DNA from 3 places in the Citrobacter sp. GW821-FHT07H02 genome. Region 1 is predicted to be linked to each of the others. Evidence: predicted binding sites of a transcription regulator. Region 1 holds the regulator's gene; each other region holds the start of a gene.
What was found. The regulator PurR, encoded in region 1, represses purine synthesis genes. The targets are predictions, from matches to a motif close to CANGCAAACGTTTGCNTG.
Positions count from the first base shown of each region.

Region 2: a site for PurR is predicted at 2,321-2,338, ahead of purE (5-(carboxyamino)imidazole ribonucleotide mutase). Genes of this name have one in related genera too.
Region 3: a site for PurR is predicted at 2,099-2,116, ahead of pyrD (quinone-dependent dihydroorotate dehydrogenase). Genes of this name have one in related genera too.

Region 1 is NZ_JBWKPZ010000003.1:48,197-52,391, forward strand. It holds gene sodB (superoxide dismutase [Fe]) at 1-274, shown strand, start outside; gene AC07NP_RS05475 (MFS transporter) at 328-1,494, opposite strand; gene cydH (cytochrome bd-I accessory subunit CydH) at 1,661-1,750, opposite strand; gene purR (HTH-type transcriptional repressor PurR) at 2,047-3,072, shown strand; gene punR (DNA-binding transcriptional activator PunR) at 3,069-4,001, opposite strand; gene punC (purine nucleoside transporter PunC) at 4,115-4,195, shown strand, end outside.
Region 2 is NZ_JBWKPZ010000001.1:163,707-167,901, forward strand. It holds gene mnmH (tRNA 2-selenouridine(34) synthase MnmH) at 1-578, opposite strand, end outside; gene purK (5-(carboxyamino)imidazole ribonucleotide synthase) at 677-1,744, opposite strand; gene purE (5-(carboxyamino)imidazole ribonucleotide mutase) at 1,741-2,250, opposite strand; gene lpxH (UDP-2,3-diacylglucosamine diphosphatase) at 2,369-3,091, opposite strand; gene ppiB (peptidylprolyl isomerase B) at 3,094-3,588, opposite strand; gene cysS (cysteine--tRNA ligase) at 3,762-4,195, shown strand, end outside.
Region 3 is NZ_JBWKPZ010000001.1:622,594-626,788, forward strand. It holds gene ssuD (FMNH2-dependent alkanesulfonate monooxygenase) at 1-417, opposite strand, end outside; gene AC07NP_RS02840 (sulfonate ABC transporter substrate-binding protein) at 414-1,388, opposite strand; gene ssuE (NADPH-dependent FMN reductase) at 1,381-1,956, opposite strand; gene pyrD (quinone-dependent dihydroorotate dehydrogenase) at 2,212-3,222, shown strand; gene zapC (cell division protein ZapC) at 3,389-3,931, shown strand; gene AC07NP_RS02860 (YcbX family protein) at 3,928-4,195, opposite strand, start outside.

The sequences.
Region 1 (4,195 bases):
CTTTGCTGAATTCAAAGCACAGTTCACCGATGCTGCGATTAAAAACTTCGGTTCTGGCTGGACCTGGCTGGTAAAAGGGGCTGATGGCAAACTGGCTATCGTTTCTACGTCCAACGCGGGCACCCCGCTGACCACGGATGCCACCCCGCTGATGACCGTTGATGTGTGGGAACATGCTTACTACATCGACTACCGTAATGCCCGTCCTGGCTACCTGGAGCATTTCTGGGCGCTGGTAAACTGGGAATTCGTTGCGAAGAACTTCGCGGCGTAAATACGACAACGCAGAAGGGTTTCCTTCTGCGTTTTTATTTTCAACTCAATCGTTTAGTTGGCGACATAGGCCGTTTCAGGTTGCCTTCTCGCTGACACAAAGACCAGCAATAACGCCAGCCCTGCCACAATGGCGCCCATCACCGGAACAAAGCTATACCCCAGACCGCCGGAAATCACCGCGCCGCCTGCCGCCGCGCCTAACGCATTGCCAAGGTTAAATGCCCCGATATTCACCGACGAAGACAACCCCGGCGCTTCACTGGCGACACGCATCACGCGCATCTGCAAAGGCGGTACGACGGCAAATGTTGCCGCGCCCCACACCACCATACTGAACGCAGCGCCCAGATCGTTACGCGCCAGGAAAGGAATGGCCAGCATGATGACCATAAGCAGCAGTAAGAAACCTTTCAGCGTACCGTTGACGGAACGATCGGCCAGTTTGCCGCCAAAATAGTTGCCGATCGAAAACCCAACGCCGATCAAAACTAACATCGCGGTGACAAATGCCGGTGTGGCATGGGCAATGTTTTGCAGAACGGGTGAAATATAGGTGTAGAGGGTGAACATTGCCCCCGCGCCCAGCACGGTGGTCAGCAGCGCAGAAAGGACCGGTGGACGCAGCAAGACAGCCAGTTCTTTACGCACGTCCGGCCGTTCCCCTGCGCCACCTTTCGGCAGAGAGAAGAATAAACTGAGCATCGCGATCACCCCAAGTCCAGCGGTCGCTAAAAAGGACATCCGCCAGCCAATGGTTTCCCCAAGCCATGTGGCCGCAGGCACGCCGCCGATGTTTGCAATGGTCAGTCCCATAAACATCGTCGCCACGGCGCTGGCCTGTTTATGCTTCGGCACTACCCTGGCCGCCACGACCGAACCCAATCCGAAAAACGCGCCGTGATTAAGACTGGTCAAAATGCGCGATAGCATCAAGGTGGTGTAATCCGGCGCAATGGCCGACAGGACGTTGCCCAGCGTAAAAATGGCCATCAAAAAAATCAGCGCATTACGACGAGCACGGTGCGATAGCAACAGGGTCATCAACGGCGCGCCCACCATCACACCCACCGCATAGGCGCTGATGAGCATTCCGGCGGCGGGAATGGAGACATTCACGCCATGCGCAATGACGGGCAACAGCCCCATCGGAGAGAATTCCGTGGTCCCAATACCAAATGCGCCAATCGCAAGCGCCAGTAAGGGGTAATTGATTTTCATACGTTGACTCCGCTGCAGCGTGCCGCGAAGCGACACCCGATAAGAGCCAAAAGCATGACATCAATCACAAAAATAATAAAGTTAACAGAATGGCAAAAGACTTTTGCTGATTTAGTAACAATGAAGGGGTAACGAGATGAGGGAGAGCATGCTCCCTCACGGTAAATCAGTGCAGTGCGGCGGTCAGACCACCCGCTACGATCAGGCCCAGAACAATAATAGTGGTTACTAACGAAAACTTCAGATCGGTGCTCATCAAATTTGCTCCTTTTTATTCCCACACAAAAAGTGATATTGCGCATTTTTACACACTTGGATGTAAAAATCTCCCAGGATTTATATTGATAACCACTTTTAACTCTTCCCCTTTTCGTCAAGATCAGACAAAATTCCACGCTTACTTGATTAGCGTACCGGCCATTGACCCCCTCCTGACGTTTCGTGTCGTTTTCCCGGCGTGCCGCAACCCTGATGTTGCGATAAGGGTGTGTAAAGGCAAACGTTTACCTACAGTATTTTCAGGAGTTTGGATATGGTCTGGAGTGAAATGTAATGGCAACAATTAAAGATGTAGCGAAGCGAGCAAACGTTTCCACTACAACCGTATCACATGTAATTAACAAAACGCGTTTTGTCGCAGAAGAGACTCGCAATGCTGTCTGGGCAGCAATCAAAGAATTGCACTACTCCCCGAGTGCCGTCGCCCGCAGCCTGAAGGTGAATCACACCAAATCTATCGGTCTGCTGGCAACCAGCAGTGAAGCCGCCTATTTCGCTGAAATTATTGAAGCCGTTGAGAAAAACTGCTTCCAGAAAGGCTACACCCTGATCCTTGGCAATGCCTGGAATAATCTTGAAAAACAACGGGCCTACCTTTCCATGATGGCGCAAAAGCGTGTGGATGGTCTGCTGGTTATGTGTTCGGAATATCCAGAGTCTCTGCTCTCCATGCTTGAAGAGTATCGCCATATTCCAATGGTGGTTATGGATTGGGGCGAAGCGAAGGCTGACTTTACCGATACGGTCATTGATAACGCGTTCGAAGGCGGTTATATGGCCGGTCGTTATCTGGTGGAACGCGGTCATCGTGAGATAGGCGTCATTCCTGGCCCGATGGAGCGTAACACGGGGGCTGGCCGCCTGGCGGGCTTTATGAAGGCGATGGACGAAGCGCTGATAAAAGTCCCGGAAAACTGGATTGTACAGGGCGATTTTGAACCTGAGTCTGGTTATCGTGCAATGCAGCAAATCCTCTCTCAGACCCATCGCCCTACTGCGGTATTCTGCGGTGGCGACATCATGGCAATGGGGGCGCTCTGCGCTGCTGACGAAATGGGTTTGCGCGTACCGCAGGATATTTCGGTGATCGGTTATGACAATGTGCGTAACGCGCGCTATTTCACACCCGCACTGACCACTATTCACCAACCGAAAGACTCACTGGGTGAAACGGCCTTTAATATGTTGTTAGACCGTATCGTCAACAAGCGTGAAGAGTCGCAGTCTATTGAAGTCCACCCGCGACTGATCGAACGTCGTTCGGTTGCGGATGGTCCGTTCCGCGACTATCGTCGTTAAGCTTCCCCGGCGGGAACCTCTTCAGGTTCTCGCAACCACTCTTTATTCAGCGTTTCACTGTCGCCTAAATACTCTAGCAGCCAGGCTAATGCGGGCGACGTGTCATTTTGCTGCCAGGTCAGGCAGCATGCTGCATCCGGGAATGGATTCTCCAGGGTCAACGCGACCCATTTGCCACTGTCGACCCACGGTTTTGCAAAATGCGTAGGCACCATCCCGACACATAACCCGGCGGAAAGACAGGTTGCTGACGATTCCCAATCCGGTACGATCACGCGCTTTTGGTTGTCCAGCAGCCAGGTGATACGTTTAGGCAGTGTCCGTGACGTGTCTTCACGGACCAGCGACGGCCAGTTGCGCAACGTATCATCACTCAAGGGTCCGGGCATCGCCGCCAGGGGATGATGACTTGCCACCACGCAGCTCCAGCTCAACATTCCCATATCGCGAAAGGTATAGCGCCCGCCGACGGGGATCGCCTGCGTCGCCCCAATGGCCAGTTCCACGCGTCCGTCGGAAAGCGCATCCCAGACGCCGTTAAACACCTCCTGAGAAACGATCAGCTCGACGTCATCAAAGTGGCGATAGAAGTCGACAATCATCTGCCGGGTGCGTTCTGGTCGCACAATATTATCTACCGCGATAGGCAGTTGCCCTCGCCAGCCATTCGCAATCTGTTGGCACTGCTGGCGGGTGATCTGCATTTTTTTGATAACAGAGCGGCCTTCTTTTAAAAACCAGGCGCCGGCGGGCGTCAATTCCACATCCCGGTGGCGTCGTTCAAACAGGGGAACCGCCAGCCACTCTTCCAGTTGACGTACGGTGTAGCTGACGGCCGAGGGCACGCGATGCAGTTCCTGGGCGGCGGAACTGAAGCTACCATTGCGCGCGACAGCATCAACAACTTCAAGGGAATATTCTGACCACATATTCTGCCTACAAAAAATTTGAATTCAGTAGACAAATATTAGCGTTTCACAACAGGAATTTCACTCCCTACACTCTGCGGCAATGTCTTACTGATAAAAAAAGAGAATGTATTATGCAACCGGGAAAAGGGTTTTTAGTCTGGCTGGCGGGTCTCAGCGTACTGGGTTTTCTGGCAACAGATATGTACTTACCT
Region 2 (4,195 bases), on a different contig from region 1:
AGCAGGTTTTCAAAACTGGCCTGACTGAGTTGCGGCAACAGCGTACGGCCAAATGAGGAGCCGCGATGGTGCGCCAGCCCTTCGAGATCGATACCGTTGGGCTGCTGTTGTACCAGTTGCGTCTTGCCGCTGCCGGTACAGCCGCCAATTAAGACGATGGGCTTTTGCACCAGTTCTTCGGTGAGGCGGATGGCAGACTGGCGTAACGCTTTATAGCCGCCCTTGATCAGCGGGTAGTCAATACCTGACTCACGCAGCCATTGCTGAACAATGTGCGAGCGTTGGCCGCCGCGCGCGCAGCAAAGATAGCCGGTGGGCCGTTGTTGACACGCTTCTCGCCAGCCATCCAGCCGCTGTTGGCGAAGTTCGCCGGAAACCAGTTGATGACCAAGCTTGAGTGCGGCCTCTGGTCCCTGGCGCTTGTAGCAGGTGCCGACGGCGGCGCGCTCTTCATCATTCATCAAGGGCAGGTTAATGGCTGCGGGCATGGCGCCCTGGGTGAATTCGCCTGGGGCGCGTACATCGATTAAAGGCGTGTCGGCGGTGAGGATCGCGCGATAATCCGTTCCATCGTTCATGGGAGATCCTGATAAAACAAAACAGCAATGGGCAGGATTTTACGCGCTGAGAGAGGGGCCGGGAAAGGATAAGTTCTATTTCCCGGCATTTTTCTGGGTTATATGAGCTTACTTTGCGCCCAAATGATGCCGCTGGCGTAGTCTGGCGGCAGTAATGGCGCCAGTGCCTCCAGCGTGGCGTTAAGGCGCGCGGTGTCGCTGTCGGTCAGGTTCAGGTGACCCACCTTACGCCCCGGGCGAACCTCTTTGTCGTACCAGTGCAGATGCACTAACGGCAGTTTCAGCCAGTCATAATTCAAAGGACTGCCAATCAAATTCACCATCACCGATGGGCTGTTCACCACCGGCGTCGGTAATGGCAGTCCCGTGATGGCGCGCAGGTGCAGCTCAAACTGACTGATGCTGGCGCCGTTTTGCGTCCAGTGCCCGCTGTTATGCACGCGCGGGGCCAGTTCGTTGATCAACAGCCCTTCTGAGGTGATAAAGCACTCCATCGCCATCACGCCAACGTAACCCAACTCCTGCATGATGGCGGAAAGCATGGCTTCCGCCTGTTCCTGCAATCGGGTGTTAGCCTGCGGAAACGCCACGCTGGTGCGCAGAATTCCGTCCTGATGCAGGTTGTGCGTCAGCGGATAAAATACGGTGCTGCCGTCGTGACCGCGTGCGCCAACTAATGACACTTCCCCGGAGAAGTTGATCCCCTGCTCGACAATACACTCGCCGTAGCAGTCATTCGGGAGTTGGTCAGTTTCATCATTGCGCAAGCGCCACTGCCCGCGACCGTCATAACCCCCGACGCGGCGTTTGACAATCGCCAGTTCGCCTAAGCGTTCGAAAATGTGCGGCCATTCGTCGCTCCCGGCCAGCAGTTGCCACGGTGCGGTGGCAAGGGAGAGTTTGTCAAAAAGCTGCTTTTGCGTGAGTCGGTCAGCGATAATTGGGAATACATCGCGGTTGACAAAGGCCGGGTGGCGCGCCAGTTCGCGGGTCAACGCGGTTTCTGGCCAGCGCTCAATTTCTGCGGTAATTACGCTTTGCTGAAAAGGAACAGCGGCAGGTTCGGCGTCCAGTCCCACTGGCCAGACGGCTATCCCTAACGGTTCACCGGCCTGGCGCAGCATCCGCCCTAACTGTCCGTTACCCAGCACGCAGACCTGCTTCATGCCGCACCCCGCGGATCTGGATTCTCCAGCACCTCATCCGTTTGCGCTTTACGCCAGTCATTCAAGCGCTGATGCAGCGCGCTGTCATGGGTCGCCAGAATTTGTGCTGCCAGCAGTGCTGCGTTCGCCGCGCCCGCTTTGCCAATCGCCAGTGTACCGACCGGAATACCGCGTGGCATCTGAACAATAGAGTAGAGGCTGTCAACGCCGCTCAGCGCCGCGCTCTGTACCGGAACGCCCAGCACGGGCACCAGCGTCTTCGCCGCAATCATGCCCGGCAAATGTGCGGCACCGCCAGCACCGGCAATAATCACCTGATAACCGTTCTCTTCGGCGCTTTCGGCGAAGCTGAACAATTTGTCGGGGGTGCGGTGAGCGGAAATAACTTCAACGTGGTGTGGAACGTTCAGGATTTCAAAGATTTCGGCGGCAAACTGCATGGTAGCCCAGTCGCTTTTGGACCCCATCACGATGGCGACACGCGCCGGATTATTGCGGGAAGACATGCGTCTGAAAACTCCTGTGGTGCGGGACACACTGCTTTTGAGGCCACAGAGAATAGCATGATAATCCGGCAAGGAAAACGGTTGCGCGGTTAAAGTTGCGGCGAATAGCTGTGAGAATTTAAAACGGGAAGGCGATCAGTTCAACGTTGTCTGGCGTGACTTTTACCATCGAGCCTTCGTGGTGCCAGGCACCTAAAACGACACGAAAAGCAGGTTTTCCGTTAATAGTGAGTTCATGCACCGCCGGGCGATGGGTATGACCGTGAACCAACCACTGAACCTGATGTTTTTCCATCTCAGCCACCACGGCCTGCTGATTAACATCCATAATTTCCAGTGATTTACTGCTGTTGGCGGATTTGCTGCCAGCCCGCATTTTGGCGGCAATGCGGCTACGAATAAACAGCGGCAGGGCAAGAAACAGCGTTTGCAGCCAGGGTTTGTGCACTTTGGCGCGAAACGCCTGGTAACCGACATCGTCGGTACACAAGGTATCGCCATGCATGATCAACACGCGTCGGCCATACAGGTCAGGCACCTTTTCCTGCGGTAGCAGGGTCATGCCGCTTTCACGGGCAAAACGTTTTCCGAGCAGAAAGTCGCGGTTACCGTGAATGAAAAAACAGGGCACGCCGGAATCGACCACCGCTTTAATCGCCGCGGCTATTTCGTGGTGCAGGGGATTGGGATCGTCGTCGCCTATCCAGGCTTCGAAAAGATCGCCCAAAATGTACAGTGCGTCTGCCTGACGCGCTTCACCGGCTAAAAAACGCAGAAAACCGGCGGTGATCGCCGGTTCTTCTGTGCAGAGGTGAAGATCTGCAATAAACAGTGTCGCCACGATTACTCGCTGACGGTCACGTTTTCGACGATGACGTCTTCTTTTGGTACGTCCTGATGCATGCCGCTGCGACCGGTGGACACCGCTTTAATTTTGTCTACAACGTCCATGCCTTCAACGACTTCAGCAAATACGCAGTAGCCCCAGCCCTGCATGCTTTCAGCAGAGAAGTTCAGGAAGTCGTTGTCGACAACGTTAATAAAGAACTGGGCAGTTGCGGAGTGCGGAGCCTGAGTACGCGCCATTGCCAGCGTACCACGGGTGTTTTTCAGACCGTTGTTGGCTTCGTTTTTGATCGCCTCTTTGGTGTCTTTTTGCTTCATGCCCGGTTCAAAACCGCCGCCCTGAATCATAAAACCGTTAATGACACGGTGGAAAATGGTGTTGTTGTAAAAACCTTCGCGGCAGTAGTCCAGGAAGTTTTTAACTGTTTCAGGCGCTTTGTCATCAAAGGTTTTGATTACGATATCGCCGTGATTAGTGTGGAAAGTAACCATTTTTGCATCCTGTTCCGATATAGTGGTGCTTCGACCCAACGCTGGGTCACAGATAGTGGGGTGTTATAGCATAACCGTAAGACGGGATCATCTTGCAATGTGTGCTGATTCCAGTCTGAATTATGGGTATTATACAGACTTTATTATCCACACACGTCTATACGGAATCTTCGATGTTAAAAATCTTTAATACACTGACGCGCCAGAAAGAGGAATTTAAGCCTATTCATGCCGGGGAAGTCGGCATGTACGTGTGTGGTATTACCGTTTACGATCTCTGTCATATTGGTCACGGACGTACATTTGTTGCCTTCGATGTGGTGGCGCGCTACCTGCGTTTCCTCGGCTACAAACTGAAATACGTGCGTAACATTACCGATATCGATGACAAAATCATCAAACGCGCCAACGAAAACGGCGAAAACTTTGTGGCGCTGGTCGATCGCATGATTGCCGAGATGCACAACGATTTCGATGCGTTGAACATTTTGCGCCCGGACCTCGAACCGCGCGCAACGCACCATATCCACGAAATCATTGAAATTACTGAACAGTTGATTGCCAAAGGTCACGCCTACGTGGCAGATAACGGCGATGTGATGTTTGA
Region 3 (4,195 bases), on a different contig from region 1:
CCAGACCTGAGTAAATTCAGAAGAAGCGGCATAGCGTTCGCTGTGATCGAGGAAAACGCCGTCGCCTGCCAACTCTTGTGGATCGCTGCCGGTGACCAGATTAAAGAGCGCGCGACCGTTGGAGAGCCTGTCGAGCGTCGCGGCCTGGCGCGCGGCGACCGTGGGTGACGTCACGCTGGGGCGCAACGCCACGAGGAACTTAAGCCGTTGCGTTACCGGGATCATTGACGCTGCAACCAGCCACGCATCTTCGCAGGAGCGTCCGGTGGGGATCAGCACGCCGGTAAAGCCCAGGCGGTCTGCGGTTTGTGCGATTTGTTGCAGATAACCGTGAGTGACCGGGCGCGAACCTTCTTCTGTTCCCAGATAGTGCCCGTCACCGTGTGTAGGTAAAAACCAGAACATATTCAAACTCATAATTTTTCTCCTTCCTGCGAAGTGGCGTGCCAGATGCGGTCGCGAATATCGATTTTTTTCGGTACCAGGCGGTTGTCGTAAAACAGATCGGCGGTTTGTTGCTGCAGCGCGGCAACCGTGGCGTCAACCGGCGCGATTGTGGTCGGTGGGCGATGATCCAGATAGCTGGCGATCACCGGCGCGGGCAATCCCATCGTTTTGGCAAGCAGCGCAATACTTTGTTCGCGTTGGCTAAGCGTCAGCGCATCGGCCTGACTGAAGGTGTTGAGCACGCCCTGAATAAAGGCGCCATTTTTTTCAGCATACGGGCGCGCCGCCAGATAGAACGAACCGGTTTGTTTTAAGTCAGAGCCGTCCTTCAGTACGCGCACGCCGCCTTGCAGAAGTGCTGCTGAATAGTAGGGATCCCAGATAGCCCAGGCATCGACGTTACCCTGCTGGAAGGCCGCACGGGCGTCCGCCGGGGTCAGAAAAGTCGGTTGAATATCGGTAAATTTTAACCCGGCCTGCTGCAAAGCCCGGAGCAGCAGGTTATGTGAACTGGAACCTTTCTGGAAAGCGACCTTGCGCCCTTTTAAATCCGCCACGCTTTTAATGGGACTATTTTCAGGTACCAGAATCACTTCTGCCTTCGGTTTAGGCGGTTCGACGCCGACATACACCAGGTCCGCCCCGGCGGCCTGCGCGAAGATCGGTGGTATGTCGCCAGTGCTGCCCAGATCGATACTGCCGACATTCAGCGCTTCAAGCATCTGCGGCCCCGCCGGGAATTCTACCCAGGAGATTTTCGTTTGCGGATAGCGCGTTTCCAGAAGTTGGTGGCTTTTTGCCAGCACCATACTGATGCTGCCTTTCTGATAACCGATACGCAGCGTCTCGGGCGTGGAGGTCGCTGCGTGAGACAGGGCTGAAAGTGACAGTAAACCGGTCAGCGCCAGCCAGGGTGAATGACGTTTGAAGAGATTAAGCATGGGCGATCCCCTGTGATGGGTGAAAATCAGGAACCTGTACATCCCGACGATGCAGCGCCTGCCAGAACGTCTCGAGCGCGGTGTCCAGGCGCAGTTGTAGGTTCGGGGTGAAGTGCGGTTTATGCTGATAATCAATAACCTGAGAGTCATCAGCAAACACGCCATGCAGAATTTCCTGCGCTTTAAGCGCGCTTAATACCGGCTTGAGCGCATAGTCAACGGCCAGTAAATGCGCGACGGTGCCGCCGGTGGCGAGAGGCAACACCACTTTCCCGTCGAGCGCTCGCTCAGGCAGCAGGTCAAGCAACGTTTTTAACGCCCCGGAATAGGCCGCTTTATAAACGGGCGTGGCGACAATCAGCCCATCGGCCTCTTTTAACTGGGCAACCAGGGTTTTCAGCGCGGGGCCGTCGAATCGCGCATATAAAAGATCTTCAGGCGCAAAGTTGTGGAGGTTCCAGTGGCATACCTCGACATCCAGAGCACTGAGTTTTTCACGGGCATATTCCAGTAACGCACTGGAACGTGAGGGAAAACGCGGACTTCCCGCCAGAGTGATGATGCGCATATTCTCAATCTCTCCTTATAACCAATTAGTTGCTTTTTACTAACATTGATAACAATTTGTGCAGTCTGACAGAGAGATTTTGTGAATCGAAATGATTTATCCGGCAGAGAAAATCTGAAAAACGCATAATTGCGCGGGGGAGGAAGAAAACGATTGCGTGGACATCGTCATTTATTGCCGCAGGTCAATTCCCTTTTGGTTCAACATCGCACATAATACGCCCCCGGTTTGCACACCGGGAATCCAGGAGAGTTCATGTACTACCCCTTCGTTCGTAAAGCCCTTTTTCAGCTCGATCCAGAGCGCGCTCATGAATTAACATTTCAACAATTACGCCGTGTCACAGGTACACCGCTGGAAGCGCTTGTGCGCCAGAAAGTGCCAGCAAAGCCTGTTACCTGTATGGGGCTGACTTTTAAGAACCCGCTTGGTCTGGCCGCAGGTCTGGATAAAGATGGGGAGTGCATTGATGCGCTGGGCGCAATGGGGTTTGGCTCGATAGAGATAGGCACCGTGACGCCACGCCCTCAGCCTGGCAACGATAAACCCCGCCTTTTCCGCCTGGTCGATGCGGAAGGGTTGATCAACAGAATGGGCTTCAATAACCACGGTGTCGATAACCTGGTGGAGAACGTTAAAAAATCGCATTTTGACGGCATCCTGGGGATTAATATCGGTAAAAATAAAGATACGCCGGTAGAGCAAGGCAAAGATGACTATCTGATTTGTATGGAAAAAGTCTATGCTTATGCAGGTTATATCGCGATCAATATCTCTTCACCAAATACGCCAGGATTACGCACGCTGCAATACGGCGATGCGCTGGACGATTTATTGACGGCAATTAAAAATAAACAAAACGATCTGCAGGCGATCCATCAAAAATATGTGCCGGTGGCGGTAAAGATCGCGCCGGATCTTTCCGAAGAAGAACTGATCCAGGTTGCTGACAGTTTAGTCCGTCATAATATTGATGGTGTTATTGCCACCAATACAACGTTGGATCGTTCTTTGGTTCAGGGAATGAAAAACTGTGACCAAATGGGTGGTTTGAGTGGACGACCGCTGCAATTAAAAAGTACAGAAATTATTCGACGTCTGTCGCAGGAATTAAACGGGCAGTTACCGATTATTGGTGTCGGTGGTATTGACTCCGTGATAGCGGCGCGTGAAAAAATGGCGGCTGGCGCTTCACTGGTGCAAATTTATTCCGGCTTTATTTTTAAAGGTCCGCCGCTGATTAAAGAAATCGTTACCCATCTCTAACCTTTTCCCTTAATCGGACAACCAGGGCTTTATTTCCAGCCTTGGTTGTTTTATATTCCTTCACTGTTGCTTATTTATACATTTTAGTCTTTTCTTATTAAGGCAATTAACGAAGCGGCAATCAGGACAATGTTGCAACAGGATGTTAAGCCCAGGAGATAAACGAATGCGAATTAAACCTGACGATAACTGGCGCTGGTATTATGATGAAGAGCATGATCGAATGATGCTCGATCTGGCCAATGGCATGTTATTTCGCTCGCGTTTTGCTCGCAAAATGCTCACTCCTGATGCTTTTTCACCCGCCGGTTTTTGCGTAGAAGATGCCGCGCTTTATTTTTCCTTTGAAGAAAAATGCCGCGACCTTGAATTATCGAAAGAACAAAAAGCGGAGCTGGTGCTTAATGCGCTGGTGGCTATTCGCTACCTCAAACCCCAGATGCCAAAAAGCTGGCACTTTGTTGCGCATGGAGAAAACTGGTCACCCGTCTCCGGTGATGCGGCCTGCGTCTACTTAAGCGACACCGAAGAGCAGGTCAATTTACTGGTGGTGGAACCGGGTGAAAATGCTGCGCTTTGTCTGCTTGCTCAGCCTGGCGTGGTGGTCGCGGGACGCACGATGCAGCTGGGTGATGCGATAAAGATCATGAATGACAGACTGAAACCGCAAGCCATTATTGACAGTTTCAGCCTTGAGCAAGCCGTTTAACTTTCCAGTCTGAGCGCCGTTTTCGGTACACAACTACAGCAAAGAATCGTGCCATCCTCGCCTATCGCTGATTTTTTCAGCGGGCTGACTTCGCCCTCCAGCAACCGTACCCGGCAGCAACCGCAAATACCCGCCCGACACGAATAGGGAACCCGAATCCCCTGGTTTTCCAGCTGTTCTAACAACACCTGCTGGTTGTTGCCACGAAAAGTCTGTCCATGCCAGTCGATATTCACCGCAGCATCCGGGTGTTGTTCTGCGGTG